DNA from 2 places in the Streptomyces sp. NPDC002742 genome. Region 1 is predicted to be linked to the other one. Evidence: riboswitches for the same ligand, from Rfam matches in the RefSeq annotation. Region 1 holds a riboswitch; the other holds the start of a gene.
The links. A riboswitch is a leader RNA that binds a small molecule or an ion and turns the genes downstream of it on or off. The one in region 1 is predicted to bind glycine.
Positions count from the first base shown of each region.

Region 1 (10,644 bases):
TACGGACTGATCGGCCCTTTGCCCGACGGGGTCTACGACGCCGAGGCGGTGACCGTCGCCGCGCTCGTCGTCGAGCTGGGGCGCTTCGGGATCGAGCCGCGTCATCTGCGGGCGATGAAAGCCGCGGCGGAGCGTGACGCGGGACTGGTGGACCAGGTGGTCGCCCCACTGCGGCGCCATCGCAATCCGCAGACCCGGGCGCACGCGGAGGCCCGTACGAAGGAACTGGCGGGCCTCACTGTGAAGCTGCACGCCGCACTCGTGCAGACCGCGCTGGGTGTGCGGCTGCGCTGATCCGGGGTACCGGCGCGGGCTGTGGATCGTCCACCCGTTCTGTGCCCGACTACCCAAACGTCCCGGGCACGGCCTAGGGTTGCTGTGTGAACGAGCTCGATGTCGTAGGTGTCCGGGTCGAGATGCCCTCCAACCAACCGATCGTGCTTCTGCGTGAAGTGGGAGGCGACCGCTACCTCCCCATCTGGATCGGACCGGGGGAGGCGACGGCGATCGCCTTCGCCCAGCAGGGCATGGCCCCCGCACGACCGCTGACCCACGACCTGTTCAAGGACGTGCTGGAGGCCGTCGGCCAGGAGCTCACCGAAGTGCGTATCACGGACCTGCGCGAGGGCGTCTTCTACGCCGAGCTCGTCTTCGCCAGCGGGGTCGAGGTGAGTGCCCGGCCGTCCGACGCCATAGCGCTGGCCCTGCGCACCGGAACGCCGATCTACGGCAGCGACGGGGTGCTCGACGACGCGGGTATCGCGATCCCAGACGAGCAGGAGGACGAGGTGGAGAAGTTCCGCGAGTTCCTCGACCAGATCTCGCCCGAGGACTTCGGCACCAACAGCCAGTGACGCGGATGAGCGGAGGGCCGTTCGGGCGGCATTTGCCCTCGGCGAGTGTGGTGTGCCGCAGCCCGCGCCGAAAGCATTCGGCTAGCCTTTCCCCGCGGTAGGGCACGGGAAACCACCCTTAGGGTGATTATCACTCGGCGTGCCGAGTGTGGCGATCGTTGACGCGCCCCTGGTGACTGCCTACCGTCGAGAAGGCAGGTCAAGGACGGAGGTCGGCGTGAGAAGCAGCGGCGACGGTACGGCTGGGGGTGCTCCCGGACGCGGTCCGGGGGAGAGCGGCCCGTACCCTCCCCCAAGCTCTCGGCTCGACTCGAGCAGGGGGCACCCCCAGCATGGCGGCGCGGCCGATCACGTTCCGCGGCGGCCGACAGCAGTGCCTGGTGAGGGAGGGGCTGTTCCCGAGGAGGTCGGTTACCGAGGTCCCACGGCGTGCGCCGCCGCGGGCATCACCTACCGGCAGCTGGACTACTGGGCGCGGACCGGTCTGGTCGAGCCCAGCGTGCGTCCCGCCTACGGGTCGGGGACACAGCGTCTGTACAGCTTCCGGGACGTGGTGGTCCTCAAGATCGTCAAGCGGTTCCTCGACACCGGGGTGGCGCTGCAGAACATCCGCACCACGGTCCAGCACCTGAGGGAACGAGGCTTCCAGGACCTGGAGCGCATGACGCTGATGAGCGACGGCGCGACGGTCTACGAGTGCACGTCGCCCGACGAGGTGCACGCGCTTCTCCAGGGCGGCCAGGGGGTCTTCGGCATCGCCGTGGGTGTGGTGTGGCGGGATGTCGAGAGCGCCCTGTCTCAGTTGCACGGAGAGCGCGTGGACACCGGTGAGACGCTCCTCGGGCACAATCCCGCCGACGAGCTGGCGCGCAGGCGCAACCGAGCGGTGTGACGCGAGCCTTTCGATGACGTGATGCCCCGGCGTGCCGGGGCATTGTCAGTGGCGTAGGGCAGCATCGGAGATGTGAGAACCGCGCCCACGATCCTGCATCTCGACATGGACGCCTTCTTCGCCTCGGCGGAGCAGGCGTCCAAGCCGAGCCTGCGCGGGAAGGCCGTCGTGGTGGGCGGGCTCGGACCCCGCGGAGTCGTCGCCACCGCCTCGTACGAGGCGCGCGTCTTCGGGGTGAACTCGGCGATGCCCATGGCCCAGGCCCGCAGGCGCGCACCGAACGCCGCCTATCTCGTGCCGCGCTTCGGGCTCTACCGTGAGGTCAGCGAGCAGGTTATGGGGCTGCTGAGGGCTCTGTCGCCGTTGGTGGAGCCGTTGAGCCTGGACGAGGCCTTCGTGGACCTGGAGGCGGGCGGGACGGCCTGGGACGACGCCTCGGCGCGGCTGGCCGGTGCCAAGCTGCGCGCGGACATCCGTGCGGTCACGGGGCTCACGGGGTCGGTGGGGCTCGCCGCCTCCAAGATGCTGGCGAAGATCGCTTCGGAGCAGGCCAAGCCCGACGGTCTCGTGCTGATCGAGCCGGGCAGCGAGCGCGCGCTGCTTGGACCGATGCCGGTGCGGACGCTGCCGGGCGTGGGGCCGGCCACCGGCGACCATCTGCGGCGGGCGGGCATCACCACCGTCGAGGAGCTCGCCGAGGCGGGTGAGGACGAGCTCGTGCGGCTGCTGGGGAAGGCCCATGGGCACGCGCTGTTCGCGATGGCGCTGGCCCACGACGACCGGCCCGTGGTGGCCGAGCGGGAGACCAAGTCCGTGTCGGTCGAGGACACGTACGACGTGGACATCCATGACCGGGTCCGGGTGGAGCTGGAGGTGCAGCGGCTCGCGGACCGGTGTGTGCGGCGGCTGCGCCGGGCCGGGCTGTCGGGGCGGACGATCGTGCTGAAGGTGCGCAGGTACGACTTCTCGACGCTGACCCGGTCCGAGACGCTGCGCGGGCCCACGGACGACCCCGGTGTCGTCAGGGAGGCCGCCGCACGGCTGCTGGAGGGCGTGGACACGACCGGAGGCGTGCGCCTGCTGGGCGTCGGTGTCTCCGGGCTCGCCGACTACACGCAGGAGGACTTGTTCGCGCAGGCGCAGGCCGCTGCCGTGGGGGAGCCGGCGGCGGAGGAGCGTTCCGTGGACGAGCCGGCCGAGGAGGCCGGCACGGAGGCGGCGGAGCCCGCGGAGCGGCGGTGGCCCTCCGGGCACGACGTGCGTCATGCCGAGTACGGGCACGGATGGGTACAGGGGAGCGGGCTGGGACGGGTCACGGTGCGGTTCGAGACGCCCTACTCCGAGCCCGGCAGGGTGCGGACGTTCCGGACGGACGATCCGCAACTGGAACCGGCTGAACCGCTGCCCCTGGTGGAGCGAGGACCCGAGGCCGCCGACGGGCTGCGGGCCGCTTCCGAGCCGTCGGTGTCAGAAGGCGCGACACAAGGCCCGGACACGCACCTGGTCCTGGACGCGAGACCGGGCCCGGACGCGAGATCAGGCCCGGACACAGGCCCCGACGCGAGACCGGGCCCGGACGCGGGCCGCCGGGGCGCCCGCACGGCTCAGGCGTCCTCCGTGCCCGCGATCCGGCCGAAGTCCCGGTCCGGGGGCGGCGGGGACGCAACGTCGAGACCGTAGTGGTGGTAGAGCTGGAGTTCCTGTTCGGGGGAGAGGTGACGCCCGACGCCGAAGTCGGGGGCGTCCTTGATCAGCGCTCGCTCGAAGGGGATGCGCAAGGTCCCCTCGACGATCTCGCTGGGCTCCAGGGGCACGAAGGCGTCCCTGCTGAACAGCCCGGTGCGTATGGCAGCCCACTCCGGGACACCGGTCGCGTCGTCGAGGTAGACCTCGTCGATCGTGCCGATCTTGGTGCCGTTGCTGTCGAACGCCTTGCGGCCGATCAGGTTGCGCGGATCGATGTCGGTCTGCACGGTCCCTCCAGTGGTCGCAAACTCATCCGTAAGTACTACAAAAGAGCACATCTGTGAAGGTGGCCACTCGAAGGCCGGTGTCCAGTCCTCGCTGGTAGGCTGGCGATGGCTGCTGATCCCGTGCGGGAGAGTCCTCCAGACTTCGATGGAGGCGCCGAAGGAGCAACTCCTCCCCGGAATCTCTCAGGCTCACGTACCGCACGGACGAGGTCACTCTGGAAAGCAGGGCGGGTGCCGATGGCTTCCGCTCTCACCGACGGTGAAAGCCGGACCGTCCACGGACGATCCGGTGAAACTCTCAGGTTGAGATGACAGAGGGGGAGGCCGTCGGGGTGCCCGTGCCGGGGTGCCCCTCGAAGGTCGCGTCAGACCAGGAGGCCTCCGCCATGACCGCCCCTCGCATTCCGCTTTCCGAGCTCGAACAGGGCATTCCCTTCGAGCAGCGCCACATCGGGCCCGACTCCGAAGCACGGGCCAAGATGCTCGCGCAGGTCGGATACGGCTCGCTCGACGAGCTGACGGCCGCCGCGGTCCCGGATGTGATCAAGAACGCCGAGGCCCTGAAGCTGCCGGCCGCGCGTACCGAGGCTGAGGTACTGGCCGAGCTCCGCTCCCTCGCGGACCGCAACGAGGTGCTCGGCTCGATGATCGGGCTCGGTTACTACGGCACGTTCACGCCGCCGGTGATCCTGCGCAACGTCATGGAGAACCCGGCCTGGTACACCGCGTACACGCCGTACCAGCCGGAGATCTCGCAGGGTCGCCTCGAGGCGCTGCTGAACTTCCAGACCGTCGTCGCCGAGCTGACCGGCCTGCCGACCTCCGGCGCCTCCCTCCTCGACGAGGGCACCGCAGCCGCCGAGGCGATGGCGCTGTCCCGGCGCATGGGCAAGAACAAGAAGGGCCTCTTCCTGGTCGACGCGGACGCGCTGCCGCAGACCATCGCCGTCATAGAGACCCGCGCCGAGCCGACCGGCGTCGAGATCGTCGTCGCAGACCTCGCCGACGGCATCCCGGCCGACCTCGCCGGGCGCGAGATCAACGGCGTGCTGATCCAGTACCCGGGCGCCTCCGGTGCCGTGCGCGACATCAAGCCGGTCATCCAGCAGGCGCACGAGCTGGGCGCCGTCGTCACCGTCGCCGCCGATCTGCTCGCCCTGACCCTGCTCACCTCGCCCGGCGAGCTCGACGCGGACATCGCGGTAGGTACGACGCAGCGCTTCGGCGTGCCGATGGGCTTCGGCGGACCGCACGCCGGTTACATGGCGGTCCGCGAGAAGTTCGCGCGCAGCCTTCCCGGCCGGCTGGTCGGTGTCTCCGTGGACGCCGACGGGAACAAGGCGTACCGCCTCGCCCTGCAGACGCGTGAGCAGCACATCCGTCGCGAGAAGGCGACCAGCAACATCTGTACGGCTCAGGTGCTGCTCGCCGTGATGGCCGGCATGTACGCCGTCTACCACGGTCCCGACGGCCTGCGGACCATCGCACGGCGTACCCACCGCTACGCCACGGTCCTGGCCGCCGGGCTCACCGCCGGCGGTGTCGAGCTCGTGCACGGCGCGTACTTCGACACGCTCACCGCGCGGGTCCCGGGCCGCGCCGCCGAGATCGTCGCCGCCGCCCGCGACCACGGCGTCAACCTCCACCTCGTCGACGCCGACCAGGTGTCGATCTCGTGCGACGAGACGACCACGCGCGAGCAGCTCGCCGCCGTGTGGACCGCATTCGGCGTCGAGGGCGACATCGAGGCGCTGGACGCGAGCGCGGAGGACACCCTGCCGGCCGCGCTGCTGCGCACCGACGCGTACCTCACGCACCCCGTCTTCCACCAGCACCGCTCCGAGACCGCGATGCTGCGCTACCTGCGCAAGCTCTCCGATCGCGACTACGCGCTCGACCGCGGCATGATCCCGCTGGGCTCCTGCACCATGAAGCTCAACGCGACCACCGAGATGGAGCCGGTCACCTGGCCCGAGTTCGGGCAGCTCCACCCCTTCGCGCCCGCCGAGCAGGCGCGGGGCTACCTGACGCTGATCCACGAGCTGGAGGACCAGCTCGCCGAGGTCACCGGCTACGACAAGGTGTCGCTCCAGCCCAACGCCGGTTCGCAGGGCGAGCTGGCCGGTCTGCTGGCCGTGCGCGGCTACCACCGCGCCAACGGTGACGACCAGCGCACCGTGTGCCTCATCCCGTCGTCCGCGCACGGCACCAACGCCGCCAGCGCCGTGATGGCCGGCATGAAGGTCGTCGTCGTGAAGACCGCGGACGACGGCGAGATCGACGTCCAGGACCTGCGCGCCAAGATCGAGCAGTACCGTGACGAACTGTCGGTGCTGATGATCACGTACCCCTCGACGCACGGTGTGTTCGAGGAGCACGTCGCCGACATCTGCGCCCAGGTGCACGAGGCCGGCGGCCAGGTCTACGTCGACGGCGCCAACCTCAACGCCCTGGTGGGTCTCGCCAAGCCGGGTCACTTCGGCGGCGACGTCTCGCACCTCAACCTGCACAAGACCTTCTGCATCCCGCACGGCGGCGGCGGTCCGGGTGTCGGCCCGGTCGGCGTGCGCGCGCACCTGGCGCCTTACCTGCCGAACCACCCGCTCCAGCCCGAGGCCGGTCCGGAGACCGGTGTCGGCCCGATCTCGGCCGCTCCCTGGGGATCCGCGGGCATCCTGCCCATCTCCTGGTCCTACGTCCGGCTGATGGGCGGCGAGGGCCTCAAGCGCGCGACGCAGGTGGCCGTGCTCTCCGCGAACTACATCGCCAAGCGCCTGGAGCCGCACTACCCGGTGCTGTACACCGGTCCCGGCGGCCTGGTCGCGCACGAGTGCATCATCGACCTGCGTCCGCTCACCAAGGCGACCGGCGTGAGCGTCGACGACATCGCCAAGCGCCTCATCGACTACGGCTTCCACGCGCCGACGATGTCGTTCCCGGTGGCCGGCACGCTGATGATCGAGCCGACCGAGTCCGAGGACCTCGGGGAGCTCGACCGGTTCTGCGACGCGATGATCGCGATCCGCGGGGAGATCGAGAAGGTCGGCGCCGGTGAGTGGGCGGTGGACGACAACCCGCTGCGCGGGGCGCCGCACACGGCCGCCGCGCTCGGCGGCGACTGGGAGCACCCGTACAGCCGCGAGGAGGCCGTCTTCCCGGCCGGTGTCTCGGCCGCCGACAAGTACTGGCCGCCGGTACGCCGCATCGACCAGGCGTACGGCGACCGGAACCTCGTCTGCTCCTGCCCGCCGCTGGACGCGTACGAGGACTGATCAGCGCTCGGCACGCGGACGCCTACGGGGAGTGATCCCCCTCGGACATGCGTCGGGGCCGGTTCGGAGAGTACGTCTCCGGGCCGGCCCCTCGTGTGTCTGGGCGGCCTGTCAGGGCCGCCCGGGTCGTGCGGCTCAGGCGGCCGTCATCACCTGCGCGCCGCCCAGCGGGCGGTGCGGAGCGATGATCTGGCCGTCGGGCAGGAGCTCACCGGTGTCCTCGAAGAGCAGAACGCCGTTGCACAGCAGGCTCCATCCCTGCTCCGGGTGGTGCGCCGCGAGGCGGGCGGACTCCCGGTCGGCTGATTCGGCTGACGGACACGGTGGCTGGTGCTGGCACATGGATGGGATCTTTCGCTGGGTCGAGATGTGAGTGTTGGCTGTGGTGTCTGTCTTGCGGCTTGAGGTACTCATGGCCGCCCCCCCGTTGGTATGTGGTCTGACCCCAGTGTTGCCCCACGGGCGCCAATCCGCAGGGATTTGAGGGCACCGCTTCTCACAGGTTTATGACGCGTCACCCGTGCGGAGGGTTCACCCCAACTGCGCTGTCCTTTCGGGTGGTTCGAGGTGGCCGGATGGGGCTAGTCCGTGCCGTCCAGGAGCGCGTTTCCCCTCGTACGAGCGCACTCGGGCCCCAACGAGCGAGCGGGATTTCGCGTCGGTGGCAGCGCCGTGCCCCGCGGCCGAGGGGCACGGCCGCGGGGCACGGACGCGGGTCTGGATCCGGGGGCGGACGACGGGGCTCAGGCGGGCGAGCTGAGCAGGGGTGCGGGGGTGACCCGGTGGGTGAGGACCGGCAGCAGTTCGGCGACGTGGTACGGACGGTGCGCGGCGATGCCGGGCGGTGCGGGTGCGAGCGGAACCAGGAGGTCGGTGGCGGCCGGATGGCCGGTGGCGCCGTCCGCCGTGCAGTCGCCGTGCAGCCAGAGGGTCAGCATGTACAGCTCGGGCACGGACAACAGGCGCGCCTGGTAGGGCTGTTGCATCGTCTCGGCGTGTCGTACGGCGCGTTCCGTAGCGGCGATGTAGGGGCCTTCGAAGAAGCGTGAGAAGGCCCAGCCGTCCGGGGTCAGCATCGTGTCGGCCGCGGCCACCGCACGGTCGCCGCAACGGATCAGGAAACGCCACCCGGCGAGCCGGGTGGCGGAGGCGCCCGCAGGGGTGATGCGATCCAGGACGTGGACGGGCAGCGGGAGTTCGGGGGTGGCGGGACCCTGCGCCAGGCGCAGGGACGGGGTGCGGGCTTCGCGGACAGCGGTGGGGGAACCGAGTGCCGTGAGAACGGTGCGCAGGGCGGGCGCGGGAGCCGGGGGTACGTGCAGCGGCATGGTGGGTCGCCTCTCATTCGACAGGCACAGTGGCGCGAGGGCGGGGGCGGACGGCGCTGTCAGCTCTCGGGTCAGAGGGGCGAGGGGTCTGGATCCGCCGACAGGGTGTCGCCTGCCGCCGTCACCGTGACGACAGGACCTAGGACCGCGAGCGCCAACTCTCTGCCTCGGTAGCGGAGTTTATACGACGCGTGTTCAGGCGGTGTTTCGTCTAGTCGCCCCGAATGCGAACAGCAAGGCGTTATTCGGTCGATGAAACGAGGGATTCATCCCGGTTCTGAGCGGTCGAACCGCGGTGACCTCGGAATACTCCGCCGGAGCGGTCGGCCGATTCTCGTCGGCATTTTTCACGAGATCATGCCGGGCGGTAAACTTGCTTATTGCTCCATGCCTCGTGAATGTGCCCGAGGCCGATGTCCAGGGTAGCGGTCGAAGAGCGCGCGCGGGACGTTATGGATCGCGTTGCCTGGGCATCATCCACCGTGACCCGGGACGCCAGGGCCGGAGCGTCGGCCTGCCCATCCGAGGAGGGACACTTCGATGGGGGAGAAGGTCGTGGCAGGGACGTTCGGCCTGTCCGATCGGCAGCGCTACCGCGACAAGCTCCGGCAGTGTCTGACGGGGCTGGAGCGACTGCTGGAGGAGAAGCGGTTCGACCGCCCGAAGAACCTGATGGGCCTGGAGATCGAATTGAATCTCGCGGGGCCCGACGGCATGCCCAGAATGATGAACGGGCAAGTGCTCGAAAGAATTGCGAGCCGCGATTTCCAAACAGAACTCGCCATGTTCAACCTGGAAGTCAACATAGCCCCACACCGATTGGGCGGCCGGGTATTCGACCGGCTCGCCGAGGAGATCCGCACCTCGCTCGCGTATGCGCATCGGAAAGCCAGTGAGGTCGACGCCGGAATCGTGATGATCGGCATCCTGCCGACGCTCGGCCAGGACGATCTGGTGTCCTCGAACCTCTCGGCTGTCGACCGCTACACGCTGCTCAACGATCAGATCGTGGCCGCGCGCGGAGAGGATTTCGAACTCGACATCGACGGTGTGGAACGTCTGGTCTGCCGGGCGGGTTCCATCGCGCCCGAAGCCGCGTGCACCTCCGTGCAGTTGCACCTCCAGGTCACGCCGGGCCGGTTCGCGGACGTGTGGAACGCTGCGCAGGCGGTCGCGGCCGCGCAGATCGCCGTCGGGGCCAACTCGCCGTTCCTGTTCGGGCATGAGCTGTGGCGGGAGTCGAGGCCTCCGCTGTTCCAGCAGTCCACCGATACGCGGCCGCCCGAGCTGCAGGCGCAGGGAGTCCGGCCGCGCACCTGGTTCGGCGAGCGCTGGATCTCCTCGGCCTACGACCTCTTCGAGGAGAACCTGCGGTTCTTCCCGCCCCTGCTGCCCATCTGCGACGAGGAGGATCCGCTCGGAGTCCTCGACGCCGGGGGCGTGCCCAAGCTCGCCGAACTGGTGCTGCACAACGGCACGGTGTACCGCTGGAACCGGCCCGTGTACGGCATCGCCGACGGCGTCCCGCATCTGCGCGTCGAGAACCGGGTGCTTCCCGCCGGCCCGACCGTCACCGATGTCATCGCCAACGCCGCCTTCTACTACGGGCTGATCCGCGCGCTCGCCGAGGAGCAGCGTCCGGTGTGGACGCGGCTGTCCTTCGGGGCGGCCGCCGCCAATTTCGACGCGGCCTGCCGGTACGGAATCGACGCGCGCCTGGAGTGGCCGCGGCGTGGCCGCTACGGCGGGACCGCGCCGGTGGACGCCGCGAACCTGGTGCGCGACGAGCTGCTGCCGCTCGCCGCAGCCGGGCTGGACGCGTGGGGTGTCGAGCCCGCCGACCGGGACTTCTACCTGGGCGTGATCGAGGACCGGTGCAGGCTGCGCGTCAACGGCGCGACCTGGCAGACGGCGACCTTCCACCGGGCCCTGGAGAAGGGATTCGGCCGCGATGCCGCGCTGGCCGCGACGACGCGGCGGTACGGCGAGCTGATGCATCTCGGGGAGCCGGTGCACACCTGGCCGGTGGGGCTCCCGGAGCCGGTTCCGCTGGGGTGACGCGAGGCCGTGCCCAGATTCCGTACTCGCGTTGATGCGGGGGCGCCAGGGTCCCTGCCGGAGCCGGAATCCGGGCGGGCGTCCCGCGGCGGCCGGTGCCTGCCGGCGAACCCGCCGACGGGTCGTGTCGGCGTGTGGCCGGTCGGGAGGGGGCCGCGAGGCGAGGTGCCGGTCGGGCTGAGGCCACGGGCGTGGTGTGCCGGTCGAGCACAGGACGGGTGGGGCGCCGGTGCGGCGGAGGCAGGGTCGGCGCTGGTCGGGGTGGTC
Region 1 covers NZ_JBIAQF010000011.1:7,202-17,845, forward strand. Annotated here, with positions in the region: gene ACFYW8_RS20650 (MerR family transcriptional regulator) at 1-294, shown strand, start outside; gene ACFYW8_RS20655 (bifunctional nuclease family protein) at 381-854, shown strand; gene ACFYW8_RS20660 (MerR family transcriptional regulator) at 1,072-1,746, shown strand; gene ACFYW8_RS20665 (DNA polymerase IV) at 1,819-3,426, shown strand; gene ACFYW8_RS20670 (PRC-barrel domain-containing protein) at 3,351-3,719, opposite strand; glycine riboswitch at 3,833-3,928, shown strand; gene gcvP (aminomethyl-transferring glycine dehydrogenase) at 4,106-6,991, shown strand; gene ACFYW8_RS20680 (DUF5999 family protein) at 7,127-7,333, opposite strand; gene ACFYW8_RS20685 (hypothetical protein) at 7,735-8,319, opposite strand; gene ACFYW8_RS20690 (glutamate--cysteine ligase) at 8,860-10,377, shown strand.

Region 2 (10,644 bases), on a different contig from region 1:
GTGGGGCTGCACGTTCGCGTGCTCGGCGCCGAACAGCGCCTTGACCCGGTCGATGGCGATCTGCTCGACCACGTCGACGTGCTCGCAGCCGCCGTAGTAGCGGCGGCCCGGGTAACCCTCGGCGTACTTGTTGGTCAGGACCGAGCCCTGGGCCTCCATGACCGCGACCGGAGCGAAGTTCTCCGAGGCGATCATCTCCAGGGTGGACTGCTGGCGGTGCAGCTCGGCGTCGACGGCGGCCGCGACGTCCGGGTCCAGCTCGTGAAGGGGGGTGTTCAGAAGCGACATGCGGTGACTCCTCAGCCGGCGGTGAAGGCGGTGTACTCGTCGGCGGACATCAGGTCCTCGGGCTCGCCCGCGACGCGGACCTTGAACAGCCAGCCGCCCTCGAAGGGCGCGGAGTTCACGAGCGACGGGTCGTCCACGACGTCCTGGTTGGCCTCGACGACCTCGCCGCCGACCGGGGAGTACAGGTCGCTGACCGACTTGGTCGACTCCAGCTCGCCGCAGGACTCGCCCGCGGTCACCGTGTCACCGACCTCCGGGAGCTGGGCGTAGACCACATCGCCGAGCGCGTTGGCCGCGAACTCGGTGATGCCGACCGTCGCGACGCCGTCCTCGGCGACGGACAGCCACTCGTGCTCCTTGCTGTAGCGCAGCTGCTGGGGGTTGCTCATGGCCTGAATTCTCCTGTACGCGGTGGAGTGCTGATGGAGGGAAGCGTGGGTGACCCGGGCGGATGTGCGCAGGGTCACGTCCGGCGCCCGACGGGATCGCCCGTCAGCGCCGGCGTCCGACGGGCAGCCGTGTCATGTCCGGCCCGTGCGGACCGGTGTCACGTCCGGCCCGTGCGGACCAGTGTCACTTCTGGCGCTTGTAGAACGGCAGCGCCACGACCTCGTACGGTTCGTGGCTGCCCCGGATGTCCACACCGACACCGGCGGTGCCCGGCGCGGCGTGCGCGGCGTCGACGTACGCCATGGCGATCGGCTTGCCCAGGGTCGGGGACGGGGCGCCGGAGGTGACCTCGCCGATCACCTGACCTCCGGCGACGACCGGGTACCCGGCGCGCGGCACCCGACGCCCCTCGGCGATCAGGCCGACGAGCACGCGCGGCGGCTTCGAAGCGGCGCGCTCGGCGGCTTCGGCCAGGGCCTCGCGCCCCACGAAGTCGCCGTCCTTCTCGAACTTCACGACCCGGCCGAGACCGGCGTCGAAGGGGGTCAGCGAGGTGGTCAGCTCGTGCCCGTAGAGCGGCATGCCGGCCTCCAGGCGCAGCGTGTCGCGGCACGACAGACCACAGGGGACCAGCCCGGCCGGGGTGCCGGCGTCGGTCAGCGCCTGCCACACCTTCTCGGCGTCGGCGGGGGCGACGAACAGCTCGAAGCCGTCCTCACCGGTGTAGCCGGTGCGGGCGATCAGGGCCGGAACACCGGCCACCGTGCCCGGCAGGCCCGCGTAGTACTTCAGGCCGTCGAGGTCGGCGTCGGTGATCGACTTGAGGATGCCGGGGGACTCGGGCCCCTGCACGGCGATGAGCGCGTACGCGTCACGGTCGTCGCGCACGACCGCGTCGAAACCGGCCGCGCGCTCGGTCAGGGCGTCCAGCACCACCTGGGCGTTGGAGGCGTTCGCGACGACCATGTACGTGTGCTCGGCCAGCCGGTAGACGATCAGGTCGTCCAGGATGCCGCCGTCGGCCTGGCAGATCATCGTGTAGCGGGCGCGGCCGACGCCCACGGTGGCGATGTTGCCGACCAGCGCGAAGGCGAGGAGCTCGGCGGCCTGCGGGCCCGTGACGGTGATCTCGCCCATGTGGGAGAGGTCGAAGAGGCCGGCCTTCGTGCGGACGGCGAGGTGCTCGTCGCGCTCCGAGCCGTAGCGCAGGGGCATGTCCCAGCCTGCGAAGTCGGTCATCGTCGCGCCCAGCGAGCGATGCAGGGCATCGAGCGCGGTGTGACGGGGTGCGTTGCTGCTCATCGGTCTGGCTCCCAAGGCATGACGGCGAGGTCGTTCCTCCCCATCTGTCATCGGAACCTGAGAGGTTCATCAGGACCCCACGAAACGGTGGTCCTGATTTGCACCTTGGGTGGAGCCACCGGTGAGCGGCCCGCTTTTCAGATGTGCCTCGCCCGCGCGGTAACGGGGCCTGAGAGATTCAAGGGAGGGACTTGCTCCTTCGGCGCCCGGGTACACGTACCCAGGACTCTCCCGCGCGGATTCAAGCGGCCGGTATGCAGTTGGCGCGGCCATCATCGCACGCGCCGTCCGATCCCGGCAGCCCGGCATCTGTGACCGGGCTGTGGCAGTCCGCGCATGAAAAGGAGAAGCGCCGGGCATTACCTTCTCTTTACACTCGACGGGGATGGGACTCCACGTCCAAGGGGAGGACGGTCACGGTGAACAGGACCACGGCGTACGCGACGACCTCCGGTCTCGCGCTGCCCGAGCAGACCGGCGCACCGGCCCGGAAGGGGCGAGGACCGCTTCCGGCCGGCGTCGTCCGGGACCTCCGCGACCGGGTCGGCCACAGCCCGCACGGTCTCCGCTTCGGGGCGCGCGACCTCGTCGTGGTCACCGGACTGCCCGGCAGTGGCAAGTCGACGCTGATGCGGCGGGCCGTGCGGGGCGCGCGCGTCGACTCGCAGGACACCCGCGACCGCTGGGACGGCCGGATGGCCCGCCTGCTGCCGTACGCCTTCTACCGTCCTCTCGTCCGCCTCGCGCACTACGCCGGCCTGCGCCGCGCGCTGCGGGGCGGCGGCGGGCTCGTCGTGCACGACTGCGGTACGCAGGCCTGGGTGCGCCGCTGGCTCGCCCGCGAGGCCCGGCGCCGGGGCGGCGCGCTGCACCTGCTGCTGCTCGACGTCACGCCGGGAACCGCGCTGGACGGCCAGCGCGAGCGCGGCCGGGGCGTCTCGCGCTACGCCTTCGCCCGTCATCGTGGCGCGGTCGCCCGGCTGCTGCGCTCCGCCGAGCAGGGAGACCTGCCCGAGGGGTGCGGTTCGGCGGTGCTCATCGACCGGGACGCGGCGGACGTACTGCGCAGGATCGACTTCGGCCACTGACCGGTTGCGGTGGCCCACTAACCTTTCCAGCCGGAACAGTGGTTCGAAGCGGGCGGTAGACAGATGGACTTTCCGGCACAGGCACACCCCCATCCGCACGGCGGTTGGCCGGGCAACGAGCTGGAGGAGGTGTTGTCCTCCTCCTTCGGCATGCCCGCGGGCCCCTCGTCGGCCGCTCGTATCGTCGAGGTGCTCGGCCGTAGCTTCGTGTGGGTGCCGCTGCCCAACGGCGGCGGCCCGCAGAGCGGTCCGCTCGATCTGCCCACGATGGATCTCGGGGGCCAGGTCTACGTCCCCGTCTTCAGCTCCGAGGAGCAGTTCCGCCAGGTCACCGGCGGCCACATGTCGTACACGATCGCTCCCGCCGCGGAGTTCGCCCGCGGGCTTCCGCCACAGGTGGGCATCGTGGTCAACCCGGACGGCGTGGTCGGCGTACCGCTGCCGCCGATGGCCGTCGCCGAGCTGTGCCGGGCCGGGCGGACCCCGCTGGACGGGTCGGCCAGTGGTGGCCGGGTGCGGCTCTTCGAACCCGACTGGCAGGAGGAGCCGATGGACTTCCTCGCCGCGGCCTCGGCCGAGTTCGCCGGGACCGGCGTCGTCCTGAGCGCCCGCCGCTGCCTGGCCAGCATCGAGGGCGACGATCCCGTCATGTTCATCGGTGTCGAACTCTCGGTGTGGGAGGGCGAGGCCCGCAACCTGCCCCTCGACGCCCTGGGCCGTGCCCTCGGCCGCGTCCCGATGAACATTCCGGTGAACCTGGTGCTTCTCGACGTGACGCAGGACCCGGTCGCCGACTGGATGCGGGCCCAGGTGCGCCCCTTCTACCAGCACGGTCACTGAACGGCGCCCGTATCGAGGGGGCCCGGGAACCGGGTGACCGGCCCCGTACGGCCCGTGGGTCCCCTCGCGCGGTGGGCCCCGGCTGTCGACTGCTTCCCCCGGCGGAGCGCGAACGCCGCATAAGCTGGTTTCATGGCCTGGTCGAGGTGTTGACGAATGTTCGTAACCGGCGCCTCGGGCGTAAGGGATGAGTTCGTCGTGAATTGTTCGCGAAGGGGCGGTTGAGGGTGAGCGCGTCGGGCACGGCCGCGGCCGGGCAGGTCGAGCACATGCTGCGCCAGGTGACTCCCGGGCGTTACGACGCCTACGAGGCGCTCCTTCGCGCGCTCGCGACCCCGTCGTCCGGCCAGGTGTGGATGCTGCTGTGGCACGGCCAGGCCGGCTCGCCGGACGCCCAGTACGGGAACATGCAGGTGGAAGGCTTCGGGTACGCGCCCTGCGTCACCTCCGCCCAGGAACTCTCGGCCAGCGGCTGGAACCGCTCGTACGAGGTCGTCGACGGGCTGGACGTCGCCCGCACCCTGTACCCCGACCAGTTCGGCCTCTGGCTCAATCCGCACGCCCCCGGCGGCGGCCTCGGCATCCCCTGGCTGGATCTGCGCCGGATCGCCACGGGCCTGGAGCGGCAGCCCGCGGGCCCGCTCCGGCTCTCCGAGCCCGGCATCGAAATCCCCCAGTTCTACGCCCTGTTGACCCAGAACGCGCATCTGACCCCGGCCGTGCGCTCGCTGCGCCGCGCCTGGGTCCAGCCCGCGCTCGGGGCGCCGTATCTCGCCATCGGCCTTGACGTGTACGACACTTCACCGCCCGCCGTGGACTCGGTGCGGGCGATGATGCAGCAGTCCATCGGCGCGGTCCCGGACGGGCTGCCCGTCTCCACCGTGGCGATGTCGGACGAGTTCGACCCGGTGGCGATGTGGCTGCGCGCCAACGCCCGGCCGTTCTACGACCGTGAGGCGCACGCGGCCCCGGTCCGCGGATACGGTGGCCCGTCGCCGCGCGGCGCCGCGTACTGACCGGACGGCGCCCGAGGCGGACCTCTCGACGCGACCGGCCCGGCACCGGAACAAGAACGCCGCCTCCTCGATGAGGTGAGTGCCGTGGCTGCCCGCGGAGCGACGAAGCCTGCTTTGGGCTGACTTGTCCGATTCGGGCCTCAGTGGTGAGTTCCGTCTCTTTCGCGGCTTCGAGGGCCCTCGAGTGGTGAAGGTGGCCGATCCTGATCCGTGGGTGGCCGGAAGAGACCTTGTGGCGATTTGGTGCAAACGTGACCGATATCGTCCGCCTGTGCTCGGGGATGTCCTGGTTGCGACAGTTCGCTCCTTGATATCCACCGTCCGAATAACGGAACCTTCCAGATGGCGTCACGTTTACGCATCCATTCACCGCCAGGTCTGGCAACGGATCACCTAAGCATTGAAGACTTCCGGTCTCCAGGGGTTTAACTCCTGAGTACTACGGACTGATCACGCCGCTACAGCGGCAAGCGCGGGCCGGCTACCGCCGGTTGAGAGGGGTCCCTGCCAGATGACGGCACCACTGCACGAGCCGACCGCGGAAGCGGCCCCGAGCGCGGCCGAGGAAGCGGCGGTCGCCACCGCCGGCGAAAAGGCCGTACAGGGACGTTCCCTGGGCCGGATCGCCTGGGAGCGCCTGAAGCGGGACAAGCTCGCCCTGACGGGCGGCGTGGTCGTGCTCGTCCTCATCGTGATCGCCCTGCTCGCGCCCGTGCTCACCAACCTGGTCGGGCAGGATCCGGACGCGTACCACGAGAACCTGATCGATCCGCTCTTCGGTACCCCCACGGGATCGTTGGGCGGCGTCAGCGGTGACCACCTGCTGGGCGTCGAGCCCGTCAACGGCCGTGACATCTTCGCCCGTATCCTCTACGGCGCTCAGATCTCCCTGCTCGTCGGCTTCCTGTCCGCGGTCGTCGCCGTCGTTCTCGGCACCGTCCTCGGAGTCCTGGCCGGCTTCTTCGGTGGCTGGGTCGACTCGCTCATCAGCCGCGTCATGGACGGCCTGCTGGCCTTCCCGCAGCTCCTGTTCATCATCGCGCTGGTCTCCGTCATGCCGAACGACATGCTCGGCCTGACCGGCTCCAGCGTGCGGGTGTTCGTGATGATCCTGGTCATCGGCTTCTTCGGCTGGCCCTACATCGGGCGCGTGGTGCGCGGCCAGACGCTGTCGATGCGTGAGCGCGAGTACGTCGAGGCAGCCCGATCCCTGGGCGCCGGGCGGCTGTACATCCTCTTCAAGGAACTGCTGCCGAACCTGGTCGCCCCGATCATCGTCTACACGACGATGATGATCCCCACCAACATTCTCACCGAGGCGGCACTCAGCTTCCTGGGCGTGGGCGTCAAGCCGCCCACGGCTTCCTGGGGCCAGATGCTCTCGAACGCGATCGATTACTACGAATCGGACCCCATGTACATGGTGGTCCCGGGTGTGGCGATCTTCATCACCGTTCTTGCCTTCAACCTCTTCGGCGACGGCGTGCGGGACGCGCTGGACCCGAAGGGTTCCCGCTGAACTGCCGTACCCCAAGCCTCCCGTGGCACCTACACGGGGTCTCTCATCAAAACCGGAGGATCCGAGATCGTGACTACCCAACGCACCTCAGGGCGGCGTAAGCAGGCGCTGGCCGCCGCTGTCGCGGTCGCCGCGCTGCTGACCACGGCTGCGTGCGGCGGCGGCAATGACACCAAGGACGGCGGCTCCAAGAACGGCGCGGCCGGCTTCGACGCCGCCAACAACAAGGTCGCCCAGGCCTCGCTCGTCAAGAAGGGCGGGACGCTCCGGTTCGGTGGCGCCCAGGACGCCGACTCGTGGGACACCACGCGTGGCTACTACGGCTTCATGTGGGACTTCGCCCGCTACTACAGCCGCCAGCTCGTCACGAACAAGACGGAGCCGGGCAAGGCCGGTGCGGAGATCACCCCGGACCTCGCGACCGGTGTCGCCAAGGTCACCGACGGTGGCAAGACCTACACGTACACCCTGCGTGACGGTGTGACGTGGGAGGACGGCCAGCCGATCACGTCCAAGGACGTCAAGTACGGCATCGAGCGCGTCTGGGCGCAGGACGTGCTGTCCGGCGGTCCGGTGTACCTGAAGGACGTCCTCGACCCCAAGGGCGAGTACAAGGGTCCCTACAAGGACACCTCCAAGGACAAGCTCGGTCTGAAGGCGATCGACACGCCGGACGACAAGACCATCGTCTTCCACATCCCGAAGGCCAACTCGGACTTCGAGGAGATGCTGGCCCTGGTCTCGGCCTCGCCGGTCCGCCAGGACAAGGACACCAAGTCCAAGTACGGCCTGCACCCGTTCTCCTCGGGCCCGTACAAGTTCGAGTCGTACAGCCCGGGCAAGGACCTGACCCTGGTCCGCAACACCTCGTGGAAGGCCGCCTCGGACCCGCTCCGCAAGGCCTACCCGGACAAGATCACGGTCAAGTTCTACTCGAACGCCAACGACCTGGACCAGCGTCTGATCAACAATGACCTGGACCTGGACATCAACCAGACCGGCATGTCGCCGCAGGGCCGCACCACCGCCCTGAAGCAGCACAAGGCCAACCTGGACAACCCGGTCTCCGGCTACGTCCGTTACGCCGCCTTCCCGCAGAGCGTCGCGCCGTTCGACAACGCCGACTGCCGCAAGGCCGTCATCTACGGCGCCGACCACGTGTCGCTGCAGACCGCTCGTGGTGGCCCGGTCGCCGGTGGCGACATCGGCACCAACATGCTGCCGCCGTCCGTCGCGGGCGCCGAGGGCCAGCAGTACGACCCCTACGGCATCTCGGGCGAGAACAAGACCGGCAACGTCGCCAAGGCCAAGGAAGCCCTGAAGGCCTGCGGCAAGCCGAACGGCTTCTCGACCACCATCGCCGTGCGTAACAACAAGCCGGTCGAGGTGGCCACCGCCCAGTCGCTGCAGGCGTCGCTGAAGAAGATCGGCATCACCGCGCAGATCGACCAGTACGACGGTTCGCAGACCACCGGCATCATCGGTAGCCCCGCCAACGTGAAGAAGAAGGGCTACGGCATCATCATCATGGGCTGGGGCCCGGACTTCCCGTCCGTGCAGGGCTTCGGTCTCCCCCTGTGGGACAGCAAGTACATCCTCGACAGCGGTAACTCGAACTACTCGCTGATCAAGGACAAGGCGATCGACGGTCTGTTCGACAGCTACGTCACGACCCTGGACGCCGCCGGCAAGACCAAGATCTCCACGGAGATCAACCACAAGGTCATGGAGGGCGCGTACTACCTGCCCTTCACCTTCGAGAAGTTCATCAACTGGCGCGGGAACAACCTGGCGAACGTGTACACCACCGATGGCTACAGCGGTACGTACGACTTCGTCAACCTCGGCCTGAAGTCCGCGAAGTAAACCCGGCACACCCGCCGTACGGCACGAAAGGCAGGTGAAGGCCGGCGCGGCGTGACCGCGGGCCATCGGACGACCTCCGATGGCCCGCGGTCCCGCAGCGGGCCGTAAGCTGTGCTCGCTTATCTCATCAGGCGGCTGTTCGCCGCCGCAGTGATGCTCGCGGTCATCATCATGGTGGTCTTCTGCATCTTCTTCCTCGTCCCCAAGTGGGCGGGCGTCGACGTCGCAACGAGCTTCGTCGGCAAGCAGGCCGACCCTGCCGCCGTAGAGGCCGTCCGGCAGAAGCTGGGCCTGGGCGACCCGATCTACCAGCAGGTCTGGGCGTTCTTCAAGGGCATCTTCGCGGGTCGCACCTACGCGGGCGGCGGTGACGTCACCCACTGTGCCGCGCCGTGCTTCGGCTACTCCTTCCGCAGCGAGCAGGCCGTCTGGCCGGTGCTGACCGAGCGCTTCCCGGTGACCCTGGGACTCGCGCTCGGTGCAGCGGTGCTGTGGCTCGTCTTCGGTGTCGCCGCGGGCGTGCTCTCCGCGCTCAAGCGGGGCACCCTGTGGGACCGCGGTGCCATGGTCGTCGCCCTGGCGGGTGTCTCCCTTCCCATCTACTTCACCGGTCTGCTCAGCCTGGCGGTCTTCGTCTTCGGTCTGCACTGGATCGACGCGGACTACGTGCCTCTCGGCCAGAGCTTCACCGGCTGGCTCGGCGGCATGATCCTTCCCTGGATCACCCTCGCGTTCCTGTACGCGGCGATGTACGCCCGGATCACCCGCGCCAACATGCTGGAGATCCTCGGCGAGGACTACATCCGCACCGCCCGCGCGAAGGGCCTGGGTGAGCCGGTCGTCATCGGCAAGCACGCCATGCGCTCCACGATGACGCCCATCCTCACCATGCTCGGCATGGACCTCGGCGCCCTCATCGGCGGCGCGATCCTGACCGAGACGACGTTCAGCCTGCCGGGCCTCGGCCAGGCCGTGCTCAGCGGCATCAGGAACCAGGATCTGCCCATCATTCTGGGCGTCACCCTGATCACTTCTCTCGCGGTACTGATCGCCAACCTCGTGGTGGACGTCCTGTACGCGGTGATCGACCCCCGAGTGAGGCTCTCATGACGGAACTCAGCAAGAGCGGAGCGGTGGTGGGCGAGCCCGTGGCCGCCTCGCCCGCTCCGACCGCCTTCCTCGAAGTGCGTGACCTGAAGGTGCACTTCCCGACCGACGACGGCCTGGTCAAGTCCGTCGACGGGCTCAGCTTCAAGCTGGAGAAGGGCAAGACGCTCGGCATCGTGGGCGAGTCGGGTTCCGGCAAGTCGGTCACCTCGCTCGGCATCATGGGGCTGCACACGGCCGGCCAGTACGGCAAGCGCAAGGCCCAGATCTCCGGTGAGATCTGGCTGGACGGCACCGAGCTGCTCTCCGCCGATCCGGACCACGTGCGCAAGCTGCGCGGCCGCGAGATGGCGATGATCTTCCAGGACCCGCTGTCCGCGCTGCACCCGTACTTCACGATCGGTCATCAGATCGTGGAGGCGTACCGGATCCACCACAACGTCGACAAGAAGACGGCCAAGCGCCGAGCCGTCGAGATGCTCGACCGGGTGGGCATCCCGCAGCCGGACAAGCGGGTGGACAACTACCCGCACGAGTTCTCCGGCGGTATGCGCCAGCGCGCGATGATCGCGATGTCGCTGGTCAACAACCCCGAGCTGCTCATCGCGGACGAGCCGACGACCGCCCTGGACGTCACCGTCCAGGCGCAGATCCTCGACCTCATCCGCGATCTGCAGAAGGAGTTCGGCTCCGCGGTCATCGTCATCACCCACGACCTGGGTGTCGTCGCCGAGCTCGCCGACGACATCCTGGTGATGTACGGCGGCCGCTGCATCGAGCGCGGTCCGGCGGAGAAGGTGTTCTACGAGCCCCGCCACCCCTACACGTGGGGCCTGCTCGGCTCGATGCCCCGGCTCGACCGTGATCAGCAGGAGCGCCTCATCCCGGTCAAGGGCTCGCCGCCCTCCCTCATCAACATCCCGTCCGGCTGCGCCTTCAACCCGCGTTGCCCGTACGCGGACCTGCCGAAGGACAACGTCACCCGCACGGTCCGCCCCGAGCTGACCGAGGTCGGCAGCCAGCACTGGGCCGCCTGCCACATGACGCAGGAGCAGCGGGAGCGTATCTGGACCGAAGAGATTGCGCCGAAGCTGTGAGCGAGAACAAAGCAGTGAGCATCCCCGCGCAGAGCAAAGGCCCCCGGCTCGCCGGTTCCGGCGAGACCCTGCTGAAGGTGACCGGGCTCCAGAAGCACTTCCCGATCAAGAAGGGCCTGCTCCAGCGGCAG
Region 2 covers NZ_JBIAQF010000023.1:47,803-58,446, forward strand. Annotated here, with positions in the region: gene glyA (serine hydroxymethyltransferase) at 1-288, opposite strand, end outside; gene gcvH (glycine cleavage system protein GcvH) at 300-677, opposite strand; gene gcvT (glycine cleavage system aminomethyltransferase GcvT) at 862-1,980, opposite strand; glycine riboswitch at 2,128-2,224, opposite strand; gene ACFYW8_RS32860 (AAA family ATPase) at 2,400-3,068, shown strand; gene ACFYW8_RS32865 (enhanced serine sensitivity protein SseB) at 3,132-3,908, shown strand; gene ACFYW8_RS32870 (enhanced serine sensitivity protein SseB C-terminal domain-containing protein) at 4,136-4,924, shown strand; gene ACFYW8_RS32875 (ABC transporter permease) at 5,436-6,443, shown strand; gene ACFYW8_RS32880 (ABC transporter substrate-binding protein) at 6,513-8,309, shown strand; gene ACFYW8_RS32885 (ABC transporter permease) at 8,421-9,419, shown strand; gene ACFYW8_RS32890 (ABC transporter ATP-binding protein) at 9,416-10,513, shown strand; gene ACFYW8_RS32895 (ABC transporter ATP-binding protein) at 10,510-10,644, shown strand, end outside.
Region 2: linked by a shared signal. The riboswitch ahead of gcvT (glycine cleavage system aminomethyltransferase GcvT) and the one ahead of gcvP (aminomethyl-transferring glycine dehydrogenase) in region 1 are both predicted to bind glycine.